Tunicatimonas pelagia: one gene and its partner. The protein of the gene in region 1 interacts with the protein of each later gene in a pairwise test. Links are inferred from orthologs where the notes say so. Each region holds a gene or a part of one and is shown on either strand. Other genes may lie near its edges.

Region 1 (10,700 bases):
GAGCAATGCAATCACGTAATTGAAAATCCCGATTACGATAGCAATGCTGCCGTAGCCGTAGAGTTTCTCGTAGAAAAAAAAGTAGAGTGAAATTAGCAGCGTGAGCACCGACCAGAAGCCGATAAATAGTAAAGTAGATGAAAACAGTTTGTACGATAGAAAGACCAAGCAACCCTTAGAAGTAGGAGCCACTTTCCCGATGATGATCGGTAAAAAGCTATTAGGGCGAGTAATCTTTCGCGAGAGCCGAAACTCATCCGTTTCTACCACTCCATTAAACCGAAAATCTTCTTCCTGCACCGAAAGAGGGAGGTAAGGTTCCAGTGGGCGGGTTACTTGCCGGATTCGCTCAAAAACCTCCTTTCCCGAGTACGGTAGTACCAGAGTTTCACTCTCCGCCGGAAGTAACTGCATATTATTTTACCGCAATGCAAGAAATCTCTACGTTTACATCTTTGGGTAAGCCACTCACTTCAACTGTTTCCCGAGCGGGCGGGTCAGCCTGAAAGTACTGTCCGTAGGCTTCGTTGATGGTAGCAAACTGCCCCATATCCCGAACAAAAATACTGCACTTAACTACATTTAAAAACTGCATATCCGCCTGACGAAGAACAGCTTCTAGGTTTTTCATCACTTGGTGGGTTTCCTGCGTAATGTTATCGGTCAGCAGTTCTCCCGATGCAACATCAATAGCGATCTGCCCCGAAGCATACAGCGTATCCCCAACCAGTATAGCCTGATTGTAGGGTCCAATAGGTGCGGGGGCTTCCGAGGTTTGAATGATTTTTTTAGGCATGATATAGATTGAAAATTACAAATTGAAAAATTATTATCTGTCATTGCTTCCGACTTCGGGCTTCTCTCTTCCGACATTCGGTCAAAACTTTGTTTGGCAAAAATAGTCTATTCAGGTAAACGGCAAACATCTAACCTCTGATCGATGAAAATACTCACGGCTTCTCAGACTCGGCAGGCTGATGCGGCGACGATTCAGCGCGAACCCATTGCTTCTATTGACTTAATGAAACGAGCTTCCCATCAATTTACCCAACGTTTTGTGCAGCAGTTTCCGGAGCATAATTGCCCGGTCTATATTTTTTGTGGCTTAGGTAATAACGGAGGCGATGGACTGGCAATTGCCCGAATGCTTCTGGCGCAGCAGTACGATGTTTCGGTTTTTATCATCGGTAGTAAAGCTGGTTCAGACGATTTTGAGACTAATCTAAAGCGGTTGGCCGATCATCCTTCCGTACATCGGGTAACCGATGAAGCGCAGTTGCCGAGTCTACCCAATTTGAGTATCATCATCGATGCGATGTTTGGCTCTGGATTGAACCGGGCTTTGGAAGGCTTGTACGCCCAAACAGTAGAAGCTATTAATGAAAGTGGTTGTACGGTAGTAGCGGTCGATATTCCGTCGGGTTTGTACGCTGATTCTTCGGTCAATGAAAATGATCCGGTTATTCAGGCGGACTTCACCTACACTTTCCAATTACCCAAACTGGCGTTTCTCCTGCCCCAAAACGAAGTATACGTAGGCAGTTGGGTGACCGTGGATATTAGGTTAGATACTAAATTTTTACAAGAAATCGATACACAGTATCATTACCTTACTCACGATTGGATGAAGGAACTTCGTCGGGAGCGAAAGGTACATTCTCATAAAGGCAACTACGGCAAAACGCTACTGATTAGCGGGAGCTACGGGAAAATGGGAGCTGCTGTACTGTGCAGCCGAGCCTGCGCTCGAAGCGGAGTGGGTTTACTTACCGTGCACGTACCGCGTTGTGGCTACGAAATCATGCAAATCTCAGTGCCCGAAGCTATGGTTACGGTAGACAGGCACCAAGAGTATTTCAGCAGTTTACCCCAGCAAGGTGCTACTAGTTTGGAGAATTACGATGTCATTGGGATTGGCCCCGGTTTGGGTACCGAAGAAGAGACCGTACAAGGACTGGAAGCGATGCTAAAAACAGCTAACGATCGGGGAATGCGAATAGTACTGGATGCCGATGCTTTGAATATTTGCGGAAAAAACCGCGAATTGCTAGAACTCATCCCTGAAAACTCCATCCTAACTCCGCACCCTAAAGAATTTGAACGACTTACCGAAAAAGCTCAGAACGATTTTCATCGATTAGATTTATTGCGGGACTTTTGCCAAAAATACCACGTGTACACCACCCTAAAAGGCGCTCATACTGCAATTGGTACTCCCAAAGGCTCAGTTTATTTCAATAGCAGTGGAAATCCCGGAATGGCTACCGGGGGCAGTGGCGATGTGCTTACTGGAATTCTCACCGCCCTCATCGCCCAAAAGTATGACTCGCTCTCAGCCGCCTTACTCGGAGTATATCTCCACGGTTTGGCAGGTGATCTGGCCGCAGAAAAACGTGCTCAGGAATCACTGATTGCTTCGGATATTATTGAGCACTTGGGGGCAGCTTTCGTATCGCTTCGCTAGGTTTGTTTCGCTTCGTCAGTGCTCACCGCCTGTTGTTCCTCCTGCTGGTCGCGGTGCATTTGCTCCTGAATGGCCTTCATCTCTTCCATATTTTGCCGCATTTCTTCCTCCTGAGATCGGAGTTCTTCAGCTTGTTCCTGCGTTGACTTCAGCAACTGCTGGGTACGTTCATTAGCTTCTAAATTGGCAATATGGGCTCCTATAATTTCTGCAACTTTCTCTACCAGCTCAATCGCGTGGGGAGTAAACTCTCGAAAAGTAGCTAGCTCTAGCACTCCGGTTAATTGCTCATTAGATGTAAGTGGAACTATCAGAATAGCATTAGGGTCGGATTGACCAAGCCCTGATCGGATGGTGATATACTTATCCGGAATTTCGGTTAAGTAGGTTGTTTCTCCTTCTAGGTACGCTTGTCCGAGTAGCCCTTCACCAGGTATCACATCTTTTTCTATAAACTTTCTTCGTTCGTAAGCATAACAGCCTTGCAGTACAAGTACTTCATCTCCCTCTCCCTCTCCTTGCTCTCGGATAAATAGCCCCCCTTGATTGGCACCTACATACTTAACTACTTCTGATACCAACTTGACCGCGAATTCTTGCTTATCCTCGTATTTAGCGCGTACTAGTTCCGAAAACTTCGTAATGCCTTCATTCATCCAGTGACGGTTTTTTTCTTCTTCGGCCATCTCGACTAGCTTAGTCCGCATTTGCAGTAAGGCATTTCCTAGCATGTCTTGTTCGCTAGCTGGTTCAAAGGGTTGGTCTAACTGTCCATCTCCCACCTGAATAGCGAAGTCCCGAGCTTTTCGCAGTTGTTGACCCAGCAGGTTCCCCGCTTGCACTACCTCATTTAACTCATCTTTCGTTTCTACCAAATTGTCGTTGACTTTTCCTTCTGCTAACTGATAGATGAACTGCGTAGGCTTTGCGATGGAATTTTTCATTGATTTGAGTACGTAGGATGTGGCAAAAGCAGCTAACAAGATTACCGCTACTAACATACCGAAGTTAAAGAGCGTTGCCTGATAGAGGGTGTCTTGCAACTGAGCCATATCCGATGCTAGTAGGCTTTCGTTTTGTGCACGTATTGAGCTGATGGCTCGCCGCAATTTCACTCCAGCATTCCTAAGTATGTCAGCAATAGCGTTCATGGTATTGGCAGCATCTTGCTGTCCAGCTACCTGTTGCATAAACTCAGCCAAGGCTTCTTCATCCATTACCCCCTTGTGGTAAACAGTGTTGTTAAGAAGCGACGAGTCGGCGTACGGGGCCGGGGTAACAATCTTTACGAAATCAATATTTGCTCCACTGCTGCCAATTGCTGTCGCGTGCAACGTATGCCCTCCTGCATTGAGCGACACAGGAATAGTCTCAGTAAATACCCACTGCGTCCAAGCCCCTCGCTCAGTTACGGGAAAAGACAGGGCTGAATCTAACAATAGGCTATCTAATTCAATACGAAGAGGGCGATCACTTTTTCCACCGTTGGCATACCTAAACGAAATTAGATGAGTACCACTCCACTCGGTCTCAAATTTCCATTCTACTACATCCTGATCTTTGTTAGTATAATCTGCGTACCCCTTTCCTCGGTAGTTGGCGTGAGTGTAGTTTAAAAAGGCACCTTGCATGTAAGCCTCTTCCGCCTCTATGGTCAGCTCTGCTACGGTATCGGAAGGCAGTGAGTAGTTTTGCTCTTCGGCACTAGCGACACGATAATGCGTTTGGGCAGGATCAGTTTTATTCAAACGAATTGCAGTGTTTTTTTGCGCCTCCAACGTGGCTTGCCACAGACTATCAGCCACATAAAAATCCTGATTAAACTTATTTATGCTTATCTCTAGTTCGGTCAGATCAACACTGTCAGACAAATAACTCTCCAGGCTGTCAAGTTGCTGGAAGGATGCCCAGATAGCAATCTCCTGCGGAAATTGCCCATTTTTGTCTTTAGTCAGTTCACTATGCCGGATTACACTACCTCGCGCTTCCGATACTTGCCCATTTGCTTGGGCAGCAATGGCATCTAACTGATCTCGAATGTACATTCGGGTATCCAGCACATGCCTCATGGCACCTTCCACTTGCTTACTTTGCTGCCACATAGTTAGCGAGAAGGCTAGCATGATTAGCAAAAGAAATACAACTAATCCGGTAATACGCCCTCTCAGGGTAGATAACCTGAACTTGTCTGACCATTTTGACGCTGATCCTGACTCCATAAAAATTTGTAGTAAAGCCGTTCGTTAATACTAGAAAGAATATGCTGCCAGGACAAAGACTTTTGAGCGTGTTTCCTACATAGTAATTTTTGTGTGAGTTTTACCCATCCGGTACGCACCGCAAGTGCCATAAGCAGAATGAATGCTTCACGAAATATTTTGCTATTTTATGAATTCCATTATCATGCATCTGCTGAGGTGAAATCGTAATTATGAACCTCCGTTTGCTGTTTATCGGTTAAAAAAATGCCTGACCATTACTTTTCGCTATCAGACAAATCCGAAGGTTCTTATCGAGAGAAGGGAAGTAAATTTCTGGCGTATGCCTATTCAGTCAGTTCAGAAACTGAGGTGCAGCAACACTTAGCTGACTTGAAGAAACTTCACCATACAGCTCGGCATCACTGCTACGCTTTTGTGCTGAAACCACAACCAGGACAAGAAGAGACCTACCGCGCCAGTGACGATGGCGAGCCTCCCCATTCAGCGGGAGATCCTATTTTGGGGCAGATTCGGTCGTATCGATTGCTGGATGTATTGGTAGTAGTTGTTCGGTATTTTGGTGGAACTAAGCTAGGTGTAGCTGGGCTAATAAATGCGTACAAAACCGCTGCCGCCGATGCGCTGAGTAACAGTGTTATTTTAGAAAAATACGTAGAACGAACGATTAGTGTCGAATTTGATTATGCGGCTACTAGTGCTGTAATGAAAATTATTGACCACTACTCCCTGACTATTATCGATCAGGCTTTTACCGAAATTTGTTACTACTACCTATCAGTGCGACTGCGCGATTACGAAGCGGCTTTAGCAGGCTTCTCTGCGCTAGAGCAAGTGAAAGTAAAACATTGATTTTTTTGACAGGTTAACACCCTATGAAATCAGGTTCACCTAAATCCGCTTTTTTAACCGCCCGGTGGAAGTATCTACTAATGGCCAACTACGCAGTAGATCCATCGGTACTAAAACCCTACGTTCCCCAAGCCACCGAGCTAGACTATTTTCAGGGCAAAACATACGTAAGTATTGTGGGCTTCCGATTTCTGGATACTAAGTTGTTAGGTATTCCGGTACCCTTTCATCGGAATTTCACTGAAGTGAACCTGCGCTTTTATGTCCGCTACCGCAGCCAGCAAGGTTGGCGGAGAGGTACATCTTTTATTAGTGAGATTGTGCCTAAACCTGCTATCGCCTGGGTGGCGAATCTGGTGTATCGGGAACACTACACCTACGCCCCAACCCAATATTGGATTGACCATCAAAAAGATGAGCTAAGTGTTGAGTATACCTGGAAGAAAGGTGGAACCCGTAATTTTATAATGGCAACAGCTCAGCCAACAACAAAGCCATTAGCACCGAATTCTATTGAAGAGTTTATTGCTCAACACTACTGGGGCTACAATGCGTACAGTAAAAAAACTACGTTAGAGTACGGAGTGGAACATCCGGCTTGGTCGTATTTTCCGGTAACTGATTTTGAGGCACATTATCACACTAAAGCCCTTTATGGTTCAGCCTTTGTTCCGTATCTTGAGCGTAAACCTGATTCAGTATTTATTGCTGATGGCTCTAATGTAGTAGTTCGGCAAGGAGGTAAAATTAAGGTGAAATAGCAGAGCAGGTTTGAGTTTCAGTCTATTATTCGCTCCCTACCATTTCTGATTACTTTAAAAGAATGAATTTATGTTTTTAGTTATTCCCGCTATTAAGCGCGTAAAAAAGGAAAAGATGAATCAAAAAATCATAATACTTAGTCTTATTACCGCAGTGTTTTATTCTTGTGATAGGCCAGGTTGCGATACTACGAACAGAATATTTACGACATTTCCGTCAAACTCTTTAGAGTACAAGAAGGAACTGGCTACTCAAATAGAAGAAAATGGTCTTACTTCGCTATCCTATTGGTTTAGTGAATACGTTGAAAACGATGGACAAGAATTTATGAAAATCCATATTCAGGGAGACAATATCTGTGCTGAGGGCTTTTTGTTTGTTAAAGAGTGGGATGAGAAAATTGAAAATATAAGAAGGGTAGAAGGCAAATCGTATAGAGGTGCTGAACTAGCAGGATTGAAGTTCAGCGTAGAGAACCGAGAAGAAGAAGTAAATCTGATTTACCAAAAATTGGAAAGAATTATAGATTAAATAGATACCGTAGGCCGATGAAAAATAAAAAAAACGTGGCTCTGGTAGCCCACGACAATAAAAAGCCTGACCTGCTTGACTGGGTTCGGGAGCACATTGATTTAATGGTAAATTACCGACTGTATGCGACAGGTACTACGGGCAATTTTCTAGAGAATGGAACGAAGGACGTAGGTGCCCTTCAAATACAGAAGCTATTGAGCGGTCCGCTAGGGGGCGACCAGCAAATTGGAGCGAAGATTGCCGAGGGCGAAATTGATTTTCTGGTCTTTTTCTGGGATCCGTTGGAACCGCAGCCCCATGACCCTGACGTAAAAGCACTGCTACGGATTGCCGTCACTTGGGATATTCCGTTTGCTTGTAACCGAGCTTCGGCTAACTTTTTGTTTTCCTCAGCGCAAGAAGCGGACAATTACCAACGGCAAGCCCCCGATTTTAGTGATTACCTTCAACGGTCGGTACACCAAAAGTCATAAAAAAACCCCGGTTTGCTCGGGGTTTAAATTAATTCACACAGTAATTTGATTTTCTAGACGTTCATCAAAGATTCGCGACGGCGCATTTTTCCGGCCGGAATACCGAACATCATCTTAAACCGACGGCAGAAGTAAGCAGTATCTTTGTACCCTACTTCTTTACCGATTTCGCGGATGCTCTTTTTGGTGGTGCGTAGCAGATTAACCGCGTGTTCCATTCGTTGGTATTCAATATAGTCTTGCGGATTAATACCCGTCAACATTTTGAAATACTGACCTACGTAATCTTCAGATACGTTAGCTACATTGGCTAGTACCTTGTTAGACAAATCGCCCCCAATATTATTCTTAATGTAAGCAAAAATATCGATCAAGCGAGGGTCTTTAAAGTAGGTGCTATTGGTGGCCAACTGCTCCACAAACATTCGAGTTTCCAGAATGTGGCGAACAATTTCAATTACCAATCGCTCAGTGCTAATCTTAATAATCCGATCTTTCCCTGGAGTCTCCGAGTTGTTCTCGCCCGTAATGTCTTTGATAATCTCTACGATCCTCGGATTATCTTTAATCTCAAACGGAGGAATATCCAGTGAAGCAAAGAAGTTTACCGAATCAAAAACTTTTGCTTCAAAATTAATGAAGCTAAAATTCTCTACCTCAAGTTTGGTGATGTCAGTTGTCTCTAGCGATTGGAAGTATAATTCTTTATTATTGATAAAGTCGTCGTTTGACAAACTTACTGGATCACCCGAACCGTAGGTGACAGACATCATTTTTCCACCGGGAATGAAGAGAATACTTTCGTCTGATACTACATCTTCATCTTCCCCGTAGTGAATTTCACCTCGGTTCAAAATAAGGATAGAATTCTCAACATCGTAATAATTCTGAATCTTGACCGGTTGTAAGATTCTGATATTTTTGGATTTGATAAATCGAACGTTGAGGGATTCAATTATCTTATTATAGTCTTCCATTCGTCTAAATCGCTAAATTTGTGTAGAATATATACGTTTCTCTGGTAGATGTAAGATAATCAAAATTACAAAACTTATGTAACTTTACAAATATTTTTTGGATTCTTATTCAAGAAAATGCAAATTTTATCGATTTCCATCAGAAATCTTACATACAACTTACTTATTGTATCAATTCTCGAGATATTACAATCTTCTGAATTTCGGAAGTCCCCTCGTAAATCTGAGTAATCTTAGCATCACGCATCAATCGTTCCACATGGTATTCTTTCACATAGCCGTAGCCCCCGTGTACTTGTACCGCTTCAGTGGTTACGTCCATCGCTACTTGCGAGGCAAATAACTTGGCCATTGCGCTTTGCTTAGCATAGGGAAGCCCTTGGTCTTTTAGGTCTGCTGCTTGCAAGCATAACAAGCGAGCCGCTTCAATTTGGGTTGCCATATCGGCTAACTTAAACTGGATTCCTTGATGTTGTACAAGTTCTTTTCCGAATGCTTTGCGTTCTTGAGCGTACTGTAGCGCGAATTCATACGCTCCCGAAGCAATGCCAAGGGCTTGTGCGGCAATACCGATGCGTCCGCCGTTTAGCACCGACATAGCAAATTTAAACCCAAATCCATCTTCACCAATTCGGTTGGCCTTGGGTACTTTTACATCAGTAAACATGAGTGAGTGCGTATCGGAAGCCCGAATACCCATTTTGTTTTCCTTTTTACCAACGACAAAACCTTCCGATTCGCGTTCTACTATCAAAGCATTAATACCTCGGTGCCCCTTTTCCGAATCAGTCTGGGCAATTACAATATAGACGGATGAGCTATTACCGTTTGTTATCCAGTTTTTGGTACCGTTCAGCAGATAATGATCGCCTTGGTCAATCGCTGTCGTCTTTTGAGAAGTGGCGTCGGAGCCGGCCTCAGGTTCGGATAGACAGAACGCTCCGATAATTTCTCCGGTGGCCAAACGACTAAGATATTTCTCTTTCTGCTCTTCGGTGCCGTACTGTTCAATACCCCAACAAACCAACGAGTTATTCACCGACATACAAACGGAAGCCGAAGCATCTATCTTAGATATTTCTTCCATCGCCAGCACGTAAGATTTGGTATCCATACCTCCGCCACCGTGTTTTGGATCAACCATCATCCCCATAAACCCTAACTCCCCCATTTGCCTAATCTGTTCTTTCGGAAACCGTTGCTCTTCGTCTCGTTCAATTACGCCGGGCAATAACTCTTTCTGAGCAAATTCCCGGGCTGCTTCCTGCACTGCTATGTGTTCTTCCGTTAGTGTAAAGTTCATGTCTTTCTCGATTATTCTATTGTTCAACTGCTCAATGACAAGGAGCCGTGAGCCTGGGGCGGGGCGATAGAGGTTATTACTCCCTACACCATGCTCTCAGCTCTTTGCTGCTCATTTGTCATTACTAATTATTCATTATCAATTTTCCAATGTCAATTTTCAACTAAAATAGTATGCATGACGAGTATTTTGCAATATACTGACATACTGAGATAAAAAAAAGCACCCCGATCAGCGTCAAGGTGCTACAATTATTTTGCTAATGATAAACAGTCATGGTCAGTAAACCTTAGTCACGACCTCCGAGGTAAATAGAAACCCAATAGAGCAGACCCACAATTGAGCCTAAAGCGGCTACTACATATGTCATGGCGGCCCACTTCAGGGCATCCTTCGCTTGACCATATTCATCGGGAGAAGCAATATTTTGAGCCTGAATCCAAGCCAAGGCCCGTTTACTGGCATCAAATTCTACCGGTAAGGTAACCAGCGAGAACAGCGTAATTACGGTATAACAACCAATAATTACCAGCAATGCAGTATTAAGGAAAGCGCCTTCCATCCCGAAGATGAACATTCCTCCGAAGAACATAAATAGTACGACCATATTTAGAATGCGGGCGCTTACGTTTTGTACTGGTACCATTGCGGAGCGAAACTCCAGAAAACTGTAAGCCGTGGCGTGCTGCACCGCGTGACCGCATTCGTGAGCCGCAACGGCTGCCGCGGCTGCTGAACGACCGTGATAAACCGCCTCACTCAAGTTTACTGTTTTATTAGCTGGGTTATAATGATCCGTTAATTTGCCTGGTACTGAGATAACCTCTACATCGTGAATACGATTATCCCGCAGCATCTTTTCGGCAATCTCTCGCCCAGTTAAATCAGCATTCCAACGAATCTGGGAATACTTTCTGAATTTGTTTTTCAATCGTCGGCTGACGGCAAAACTCAGGATGCCGACACCTATAAATAATATAATGTATAAAGACATGTTATTTGTATGTTAAATAAGTGTGGTTACTAACCTCATTGTTAATTTTCTACGAAAACGGAGCAGTGAAGGTTATTGATTAGAAACAAGCAATTACTTTAAAAAATTCTACTTTCAGGAAG
Region 2 (10,850 bases), 1.7 Mb from region 1 along the record:
TTCTAGTAAAGAAGTAGTGAACACCCGGTGCATCGGTTGGTGATGGGCCTCGTTAATAATAACTATTTGCTCCCGCTCAGCTTGTGCTAAAATATAATCATCCGCTGGAGTAGGGCGAAACAGTGAAAAGCGAATTTTTTCTTCCTCGGATAAGTCCGGATAGCCTACACCTACTTGTTCAAAGGCCCACAACGCTTGCTGATAGTTACCAATAAACGAATACTGCCAGGCGGCTTTATGGTAAGCAAAATTGGTATCTTCTGCTTGAAGATAGCCTGTTATTTCACTAGAAAATATGTAAGGGTCAGCTGGAGTATCCTTCAGAAAAAACAGAAAACTAACGAATAGAATAAGTAATCGCATAGCATTTTCTTAGTAGGATGCTGCATTAGCCTGAATTCCACACGAGAAATGAAAATAGGATTAGCGAAACACTAACTAGGTGCAGCAGTCATTCCACGAGGGTTGCTAAAAAATGTTAAATTTCAGTGCCTACGAAATTTATCTGAGCCTTACCACGTACTAACTTTACGGTAGTTACCCAAAACATTTTAATCTACCGGGGTTTCCATTAGTTTTGCAATCCTATTTTGTAACGTAGTTGTAGGTTCATGCTCACATACAAAAAGCTCAATGACTTTATCGGCTGGGGAATTTTCGCGGTGTCCCTTCTCGTCTATATGCTCACCGTGGAAGAAACGGCTAGTTTCTGGGACTGTGGTGAGTTTATTGCCGTATCGTACAAGCTAGAAGTTCCGCATCCTCCCGGTGCCCCGCTATTTCTGCTAATTGGTCGTCTGTTTTCCTTTTTATCTTTCGGCGATGAGCAAATGGTAGCCTACTGGGTGAATATGGTGAGCGTGATCAGCACGGCCTTCGCCATCATGTTTCTGTTCTGGACCATCACGCTACTCGGCCATAAAGTGTTGAAAGTGAAATTGGGTGAAGAAACTCCGGCGCAAAAAGTCTGGCTACTAGGTAGCGGAGTTGTTGGTGCTCTGGCCTGCTTGTTTTCCGATTCTATCTGGTTTTCGGCTACTGAGGCGGAGGTATACGGTCTTTCGCAGTTCTTTACTGCTTTTGTCTTTTGGGCCATCTTGAAGTGGGAAAATATTGAGGATGAGGCCGCGGCGAACCGTTGGTTAATCCTGATTGCCTACACCATGGGCCTTTCTATTGGAGTACACTTACTCAACCTAGTAACCATTCCGGCGTTAGGTCTGATATACTACTTCCACAAGCATCAACCCACTACTCGCGGGGTGGTTACCACTTTGGTAATAAGCGGTGCATTAATTTTATTAATCTTAATTGGAATCATCCCCGGCTTACCCACGATTGCGGGTAAAATAGAAGTGTTTTCCGTCAATAGTATCGGACTACCGTTTGGCTCGGGTTTCGTTATTTTTGGCTTGTTGCTGATTGGCGGATTGGTGTACGGCATCCGGTATTCTGTTCAGCATAAGATGCCAACGCTGAATACATTTTTGCTCGGACTAACCTTTATTCTAATTGGTTACTCCTGCTACTCGTTAGTAATCATTCGCTCTCGTTACAATCCTCCCATTGACGAAAACAACCCCGAAACCTTTATCAGCTTCACCTCATACTTGAAGCGGGAGCAGTACGGCAGTCGTCCGTTAGCCTACGGGCAGTATTTTACCGCCGAGCTAGTGGCACAGGAGGAAGGAGCTCCTGTTTACGAAAAAGGGGAAGAGAAGTACATAATCTCCGATTACAAACTGGAAAACACTTACGACCCCAAGAAGAGCACCATCTTTCCCCGAGCGTATAGTACGCAGGGGAACCACCCGCAACTCTACCGGCAGTGGATGAACCTCCGACCCAATGAAGAACCTAAGTTTCTGGATAATCTAGGCTTTTTCTTCCGCTACCAGTTGGGGCATATGTACATGCGCTACTTTATGTGGAATTTTGCCGGGCGAGAGAGCGATATTAAAGAAGCAGCTTGGCTTCGTCCTTGGGAGGGCGACAAGGGTATCCCTGAAATTTTAGCGCAGAACAAAGGGCGTAATCAATTTTATATGCTGCCCCTGGCTTTGGGATTGATCGGCTTGTTCTTCCAGTATCGGCGGGATGTGAAAAGCTTCTCGGTAGTGGGAGTACTCTTTCTCCTCACGGGCATTGGACTGGTAGTGTACCTGAATTCCCCTCCGGTGGAACCGCGAGAACGGGATTATATTTACGCTGGATCGTTCTACGCCTTCGCCATCTGGATCGGCTTCGGAGTGATGGCTCTTAGTCAGTTTATCAGTCAATTTGTGAAGAATCATCGTAATGCTGGTATTATTGCCGCAGTAGCCTGTTTAACTGTTCCGGGAATTATGGCCGCCGAAGGCTGGGACGATCATGATCGATCTGACCGCTTTTTCTCAGTCGACTCGGCCAAGAACTTTCTGGCTTCTTGCGCGCCTAATGCCATTATTTTCACCGGGGGAGATAACGATACCTTCCCGCTGTGGTACGCCCAGGAAGTAGAAGGCTTCCGAACCGACGTGCGGGTGATTGTACTAAGTTACTTTAACACCGACTGGTACATTGAACAAATGACTCGTCCGGCTTACGAGTCGGAACCACTGCCGTTTTCATTAACCAAAGAGCAGTACAAGCAGGGTGGGCCGAACGATTATCTGCCTTATGTACAAAATCCGCAGGTGAAAGGAGCTATCAATCTGGAGCAATACTTAGGATTAATCAGAAAGAACTCTCCGGCTTTAAAGCTACAAAATGCCCGGGCTGACTATAACACCGTTCCATCCAAAACTTTCTACTTAGACGTAGACCTGTACGATACCAGCGAAACCCAGCAGACGGTTTCCGGTAATGACTCCATTCCACCGGAATTACCCGCCAATTTGAAGGAAATTGTTCCGGTAGAGCTTCGTAACTTAGTCACGGACCGTCTGATGCTGAATATAAAGGGGCGGGCACTGGAGAAGAAAGACCTGATGATTCTGGATTTAATTGCAGCCAACAAGTGGGAACGCCCGATCTACTTCAACAATACATCGCTGATGGGCACGAACATTGACTTTAAGCAGAATGTAGTGCAGGAAGGGCAAGCTTATCGATTACTACCCATCGCTAATCCTGACCCGAATGACGAGATTGTTAATTTAGATGTGATGTACGAGAATATGATGGAGAATTTTCACTGGCGAGAGTTGAATAACCCCGATGTATACTACAGTGAAGATTATCGTAATTTTGCCCTGAATCATCGTTCTAGTCTTAATAGCTTGGCGAGAGAATTACTGGCTGCCGGACGTACGGAAGAGGCGAAAAATGTATTGAACCGTAGCTTGGAATTAATACCGGATGAAGCCATTCCTTTTGACTACGTGAATGCTCAGGCGGTAGCTCTGCTGTACGAAGTGGGCGAAGATGAAAAAGCTACCGAAATCGCTCAGGTGATGGGCGATCGCTCCGATGAAATGCTCACGTACTTGATTGACGAAAATCGTAATAGAGGGGTTGAGCATCAAAAACACTTGATTGTGCTGAATACCATCAGTGAAGCGTTGAAGAACGCTGGAAAAGCCGAACTCGCGCAACAGTACCAGCAAGCACTAATGGAACATTACAATCGGATAAATTCGTAAAAACAACTCGTTATGCGGAGAGTTTGTGTATTTTCGTAATCAGTATGAAGTGGTATTTCCGTATTCTTATTAGTGTATTTCTACTTGGGGGTAGTACTACCTTGCCTGGTTTGAGCCAGAGCTTATCCAAAACCAACGTAAGTCATGCGTATGATCCGGATGCTCCGGTACAGCTTCACTCTCGGGTAGCGCGTAGTGGTGGCGATGCAATTGTTTTTCTTGAGCTCATTAATCAGTCTGGCGTAGAAATTCCCTCAGTTCGTTACGAATTGCGGGATAGCTACGCTTCCGAAACAGCAATAAGTAACCAAACGCTTTCATCAGAGCAGTTAATCAAGCAAGAAGAAAATACGGCATACTATCGGTTTAACGTACCCCTTCAAGAAAATGCTAATTATGTATTTCTGTATCTTACCGTATCGGTAGCTGGTGCTTCACTACCTCTTCGGTTTGATGTGCCTCTGAACACCGACCAGAATTTTCCGCTTTCCTCGCTACTGCTTATGCGGGCTTCGGAAGATATTCCGGTATTTTCTAATTATGTAAATGCTAGTACTGCCGTACGGATAGTTTCTTTTGATGATTCGGATTCGGTGGCCTACGCTTACTACTACAACCATGATTTCGGCCCCAATCCGTCTCCTTTAGGAACTAGCAGCGAAGTGCAACCCAAACTTACGGTCGATTCATTGTTGCAGGTTTCATTAAATAGCACGATGCGTCTGGAGCAACCGGGTCTGTACTTTGCTCAGTTAGATACTACCTCACTTTCCGGTATCTCCTTTCGGGTAGAAGATGCGTACTACCCTCGCTTAGTGCAGGCCGAAGCATTGGTTGAACCCATTCGTTACATCAGCACCTCCGAAGAAATTAGCGAACTTCGCGAAGGAGAAACCCCTAAATTGGAGTTAGATAAATTCTGGATGCGAGCTGCTCGTTCTCAAGACCGGGCTAAAGTGATTATTCGTAACTATTATCGTCAGGTAGCTAAAGCCAACCATTTTTTTACTACCTACAAAGAAGGCTGGAAAACCGGTATGGGCATGATCTACACGCTCTACGGAAAGCCAGATGATGTGTACCGTGATGATGAAAAGGAAGTTTGGATCTACGCCGCCGATAATACGCTGGTGAATACCTCATTTACGTTTATGAAGGTGAAGAATATTTTTACCGATCAGCATTATAACCTCATGCGCGACGAAGCCTTCGAGCGATTCTGGTACCGTAACATTGACCTCTGGAGAAAGGGACGCAAAACGCTGTGAGCCATCCTAAAACTGATATTGCTTTCGGTACCCGAGCCGTACAAGAAGCGCTGAACTCCGGTCGGGAGATTGAGCGTATACTGCTCCAGAAGGGGATGCAGAATGAGCTGTTTAAAGAAATTATCGTTGAAGCCCGTCGGCAACATGTACCCATCAGTACCGTTCCAACTGAAAAGCTGAATCGGGTTACCCGGAAAAATCACCAGGGCATTATCGCGTTTCTTTCTTCCGTGGTTTACGCTTCATTAGATAATATTATTGATGAATGTTACCAGCGGGGGCAGGAGCCTTTGCTAATACTAATGGATCGGATTACCGATGTTCGTAACTTTGGCGCGATTGCCCGAACAGCCGAATGCTTAGGCGTACATGCCATCGTTATTCCTGATAAAGGAAATGCCCGCTTGGGGGGAGATGCCATGAAAGCTTCTGCCGGAGCATTAAACCATATCCCAGTGTGCCGGGAAGAAAACCTCAAACGCAGCATCCAGTACCTAAAAAATAGTGGAATCCGAGTGATAGCCTGCACCGAAAAGGCGGAGGCTTTGCTGCCTCAGCAGGATTTATTAGGGCCGATAGCCCTGCTGCTAGGCTCCGAAGAAGATGGAATCTCCGACGCGTATCTTAAACTCGCTGATGCTGCGGTGAAAATTCCGATGAGTGGGCAAATCGCTTCACTCAACGTATCGGTAGCTGGAGCTATAGGTCTGTACGAAGTAATTCGGCAGCGGTCTGCTTAGTTTGCTGTCTCCACCAAATCCCTGTTAGCAAAACAAAGAAAAATTCCATACCTCTCAGGGGTAAGGAATGAATGCGCGAGTGCGTTTTATTTACTCACGTTCCCCGCGAGACTCGCCCAATTATTCGTCTCCATCTCTACTACTGTCTTAGAGCGTGTTTGGATTTTATTTTTAGAATTTATTATGAGGTGTTTTTCGGACAGACGAGACTCTTTTTGAGGAGGATAGCCTAAGCTATCGTCCGAAAAAAAGGCGAAGTATGGGCGGAAAACAGCCATCAGAAAACTAAAGAATAAAGTTCAAACACGCTCTTAGGTACTACAAACATTTAGTAGCAGTTACATAGCAAAAACCTAAGGTAGGTACTGATTTGGGGTAGATGAGTCGATGATGTTTATTCATCATATCCAAAAAACCCACTTCACCTTTTGTTTACAGTTTCTTAATACTGAGGTAACCTAAGTTAGCGTCTTGCCTTCTACTTTCGCAGTATTGTTACTAATTCATTTGAGTGTATAACGAATTGGGTGCAGAGGAAAAGCGAGTGGGAATGCAGAGATTCCCTTAATTTTGAGGTCTTCAACCACCATCAAAAAAACTCGCTATGGAAGTAAAGGAAGCAAAAATCAACCAGATAAGACAACACTTAGATCAGATAATAGCCCAAATGGATGCCCGAAGTAAAGAAGGAATGAGAATTCATCAGGTAGAGCGGTCTTTGTTTACCAGTTTATTGCAGTTAGGTTTTCAACTGTTAGAATACTACATTTTGAGTATACAACAGGTAGTCGCTGTTCAGGGGGTTCCCGTTGATCGTGCAGGGGAAAAGATGAAGAACACCGGGCTGCGTAGTCGGCCTTACCGAAGCATTTTTGGCCCGTTATCCATTGCCCGCCCCAAGTATTACTCAACCACTGGTAAGAGCTATTACCGGCTGGACGAAGCGTTGGGCTTACCCAAGAGCAACTATTCTTACGTATTGGATGATTGGTTAGGGTATGGGGCCACCGAGATGGACTTTGCCCAAAGTGCTGAGCAGTTGGAGCGCATCTTAGGTCATCCCCTAAGGGGTATGCAAAGCCAACGGTGTAGTTACAGGCTTTGCGAGCAAGTAAAAGACTTTTATGAGCAACAAGCCTGGGAAAACATAGAAGATGGTACTCATTTGAGCGTAGGCTTTGACGGTAAGGGGGTGCCCATTCGTCGCAGCGAAACTCAGCGAGCTGAGGAAAGTACGGCGGTTCGTCTGAGCAAAGGACAGAAGAAGGGGGTCAAAAAAGAAGCCACAGTAAGCCTGAGCAGTTCGTTTACCCCGCGGCCCCGGCAGGCTCAAGAACTCTTAGAGAGCTTGTTTTGCCCTACCCATGAGCCGCAGAAGCCCGATGGAGGGCATACCTGGCACGAGCACAAGCATCTACGAGCCTTTCTCTCAGACAAGGTAGGGGCCATCCGCTACGGGGTGGAAAACCTACTTCGGCGCGATGCTAGTGCAAAAAAGCCGATCATCGTTTTGATAGACGGTGACCGAGCCTTAGAAAAAGCAGTTCGGCAAGTGGTAGAAGAAAAGAAAGTTACCCATCGGGTAGAGGCCTACGTACTGGATTTTATTCACTTGCTAGAGTACGTTTGGAAGGTGGCTAACGCTCATTGGGGGGAGAAGCATCCCAATCGTTTTGCTTGGGTGAGAAGCCAAGCCGCCTTGTTACTAGACAGCCAGCATGATGAGGTACGACAGCAATGGCAAGTTATCTTGCAACAGGCTACCTTGTCTCAATACAAGCGTGACACTGTCCAACGAGCCATCACCTACCTGACCAACCATCAGCATATGGTAGATTACAAAACCTATCTACAGCTAGGATTTCCTATCACCACCGGAGCGGTGGAAAGTGCCTGTGGACATTTTGTAAAGAGCCGTATGGAGAGAAACGGCATGCATTGGGGAAAACAAGGTGCGCAGAATATGCTCAACCTACGAGCCGTCAGAAAGAACGGCGATTGGGACAACTACCTACAAACAGTAGTCAAACACGAACAACAAGCTCTTTACCAAAAAGCTGCCTGAGTTACACCCTTTTTGTTATACACTCAATTCATTTTGCGGTGAGATTCGCTCATCGTTCTGCCCTATTTACCTATCAAAAGTGCCTATTTTATGAACGTATTATTACGATTGTCTGTAGTGGCTCTTGCCACGAGTTTGGTCTTTCATCAGTCAATACTTGCTCAGGCTCAAAGTGGGCAGATTACAGGAAAAGTGACTGACACCCAAACGGGTGATTTACTGCCCGGTGCTACCGTGAGGGTTCAAGGAACTTCGCTCGGAACGGCTACCAATGTAGACGGACGCTACCTAATTCCCAAAACCCCAATTGGTGAGCTAACCTTGGTTATTAGCTCAGTAGGCTACCAAGGTATGGAGACTACAGTGAATGTTGCTCCCGGAGAAAAAATCACCGCCGATGTTACGCTGCAAGTCAGTTCTACTCAGCTAGATGATATTGTGATTACTGGACTTCGGAAGAGCCAGATTGATGCGATCAATCGGAAGAAGCAGGCGTTGAATACCAAAGAGGTACTCACCACCAACGATATTGGCCGTTTGCCCGATATCAACGTAGCGGAAGCCGCCCAGCGGGTATCCGGGGTATCCATCGAAACTGACAACGGCGAAGGTCGCTTCATCTCCATCCGAGGCATTCAACCTGCCCTAAACAATGTGACGCTGAATAATACAAATATTGGTTCTACGTCAGGTGGCCGAGAGACTCCGTTAGACTTGATGCCCGTAGAGATGATTTCTAGCATCGAGGTAACCAAAGCAGTGACTCCCGATATGGAGGGTAGTGCCGTTGGTGGGGCAATTAATATCAATACTATTTCGGCCTTTGATAAGGCAGAATCACAGTTTCTTATCGCCTCGGTAGACGGATTAATTCAGGAACAGCAAGCCGACTACGGAGACGATAAGTTTCCATTTAGAGCAGCCGTAACGGCAGGGAAGCGATTTGGCGAAAATGAAAAATTTGGGGCTGTGGTTTCCGCTAACTTTTTCCGGCGCGATTTTACGGTATCGGTACTTGACCCCGACCGCTGGCAGTTGCTGCAAGGCACTGATCCTAATGGTAATCCCTCTCCCGGTTATTTAGGTCCCAACGAAATAGAGATTCAGATGGAAGACAACGAACGTGATCGTTACGGCGTGACTGCCGACCTGGAGTATCAGTTTACTCCTAATAACTCGGTGTACTTCCGCTCACTCTACACGCACAACAATGAGCGACGACTCAATTCGGAGTTCGAGTTGACCGTTGCGGGGGTGGGCGAGGTAATCAATCAAACCCCTACCTCTGGGCAGTTTACTGCGGGGTCTGGCGAACTAGATTTGAGTAGCTCCGACGAAAATGAAGATTTATACAGCTTTACTTTAGGTACCGAACACCGCTTAGGGGCATTTTCGTTTGATGTATACGGAACCTACTCGCGAGCCGATCAGAATAGATTTAATATTGATGGTACTTATGAGAACCCTCCCGAGACCGAACCTTTGCTGGCAGCTACCTACAATGTATCGCCGTTCTTCTTTGACATTACCGCGATTAATCAGGAAGAAGCTCGTGACCCTAGCTTATATGTACTAAGAAGCCTGAACTTTAACCGCAACAATACGGTACAGGAAAATATGTACGAAGCTTCTATTGATCTGCGGTATGATTTTACTTTGGGAACGAGCATACCAGCTTATATTAAAATAGGAGGACGCTATCGCTCGCGGGAAAAAACGGTAGATAACGCGCAGGAAGAATACAACGATGATCGGGAAAACCCACTCACGGGGGACAATCTCGATAAAGTGAGTAACCCCTACCGATTAGATCAGTTTAATATTGAACCTCAGGGACCCGAACAAGGGGGAGCGCAACCCAATGTACACGGCGATGCGGAAGCGTTTCGGGAATTTTTTGCTAACCCCGAAACGCTGACTGACACCACACGGATCGCTTTTCGCCCCTACGATACTGCCGAAGAAATTTATGATGAAGACATCAGCTACAGCGAAGATGTAACCGCCGGATACATTATGGGAGTGGTAGATTTTGACTTTATGACACTCACCGCTGGGGTGCGAGTAGAGCATACCGCGACTAGTTCAGCACCGTTTACCTTATTAAGTAATGACGAAACCATTCCGTTGCAAGACCGCTTTGAGCAATTGTTTTTTGAAAATAGTTATACGAACATAATGCCTTCCGTACACCTGAAGGCCAATCCGTTTGATAACTTTATCGCCCGGCTTTCCTGGACAAACACCCTGGCCCGACCCGATTATGATCAGTTAGCGGGCACTTCGGAGCTTGAGATCAACGAAACCGCAACGGAGGGTCTATTTGATGGTACTTTTCAAGGAGCGAACGCTGGTCTGCAACCCTACGAGGCTATGAACCTGGATTTATCACTGGAGTATTATTTCCCGAGTGGCGGTATTTTATCAAGCGGATTCTTCTATAAGGATATTGACAGCTACATATTCGATTCAGAAATTACTCAGAATAATATTGAGTTTCAGGGAATACAGTTTGAAAGCCTTGGCTTGGCGCGGAGTCTTAATTTAGATAATGCTATCGTCCGAGGAGTTGAGGCTACCTACGATCAAGCTTTCACGTTTCTCCCCGGATTCTGGAATGGCTTTGGTATCACTGCTAATGTAGCTCTCATTGACTCAGAGGCCGAGTACCCTAACCGAGAGGACGATGACTTGCCTTTAATCCGTCAGCCCAACAGCGTATTTAACATCATCCCATATTATCAAAAGTACGGCTTCGAGCTACGCGCAGCAATCACCTACCGAAGTGAATTTTTGGATGAAATTGAGAGCCTTTCCAGTGGTTGGGTAGGAGATGCTGTAGAAGCAGGTTTTGCCGTATCTGATTTTGACGTATACGAGGCTTCCCGAACCGCAGTGGACTTAACGGCTGCTTATACGTTTCCTTCCCAGAAGTTCAAGATTCTGGCACAAGCCCGAAATCTAACAAACGCACCCGAGCAGGAGTACCGAGGTGTACCAGAGCGTTACGACCGTCACCAACTGTTTGGTGCTTCTTATTTCTTAGGATTTACGGTTAATCTGTAATTATTCTTACTAAATTGAAGCGACCGGAGGGGTTCTCTGATTGCTTACTTTATTTCTGAACTTATGAGATTTTACCTAACCTTTCTTC

The links.
Region 2: the proteins of P0M28_RS13330 (region 1) and rlmB interact in binary tests that used the Escherichia coli proteins (3 or more experiments, as listed by UniProt). The link is inferred for Tunicatimonas pelagia from one-to-one orthologs.

Annotation. Positions count from the first base shown.
Region 1 is NZ_CP120683.1:3,114,225-3,124,924, reverse strand. Bases 353-3,202 are described here. They hold P0M28_RS13330 (NAD(P)H-hydrate dehydratase), read left to right. Parts: upstream 353-940; coding sequence 941-2,464; downstream 2,465-3,202. Other genes in these bases: P0M28_RS13325 (GAF domain-containing protein), read right to left, coding at 2,461-3,202; P0M28_RS13335 (Rid family detoxifying hydrolase), read right to left, coding at 416-796; P0M28_RS13340 (hypothetical protein), read right to left, coding at 353-414. Also shown: more of P0M28_RS13340, read right to left, coding at 1-352; more of P0M28_RS13325, read right to left, coding at 3,203-4,587; P0M28_RS13320 (IMPACT family protein), read left to right, coding at 4,930-5,535; P0M28_RS13315 (YqjF family protein), read left to right, coding at 5,559-6,296; P0M28_RS13310 (hypothetical protein), read left to right, coding at 6,367-6,828; P0M28_RS13305 (methylglyoxal synthase), read left to right, coding at 6,846-7,304; P0M28_RS13300 (helix-turn-helix domain-containing protein), read right to left, coding at 7,358-8,281; P0M28_RS13295 (acyl-CoA dehydrogenase), read right to left, coding at 8,445-9,584; P0M28_RS13290 (zinc metallopeptidase), read right to left, coding at 9,874-10,578; P0M28_RS13285 (lysylphosphatidylglycerol synthase transmembrane domain-containing protein), read right to left, coding at 10,693-10,700. UniProt on the Escherichia coli protein: Bifunctional enzyme that catalyzes the epimerization of the S- and R-forms of NAD(P)HX and the dehydration of the S-form of NAD(P)HX at the expense of ADP, which is converted to AMP.
Region 2 is NZ_CP120683.1:4,824,371-4,835,220, forward strand. What follows is about bases 3,760-6,759. They hold rlmB (23S rRNA (guanosine(2251)-2'-O)-methyltransferase RlmB), read left to right. Parts: upstream 3,760-4,887; coding sequence 4,888-5,631; downstream 5,632-6,759. Other genes in these bases: P0M28_RS20670 (GWxTD domain-containing protein), read left to right, coding at 3,760-4,891; P0M28_RS20680 (ISKra4 family transposase), read left to right, coding at 6,236-6,759. In the rest of the region: P0M28_RS20660 (hypothetical protein), read right to left, coding at 1-363; P0M28_RS20665 (glycosyltransferase family 117 protein), read left to right, coding at 612-3,623; more of P0M28_RS20670, read left to right, coding at 3,668-3,759; more of P0M28_RS20680, read left to right, coding at 6,760-7,696; P0M28_RS20685 (TonB-dependent receptor), read left to right, coding at 7,787-10,762; P0M28_RS20690 (purple acid phosphatase family protein), read left to right, coding at 10,826-10,850. UniProt on the Escherichia coli protein: Specifically methylates the ribose of guanosine 2251 in 23S rRNA.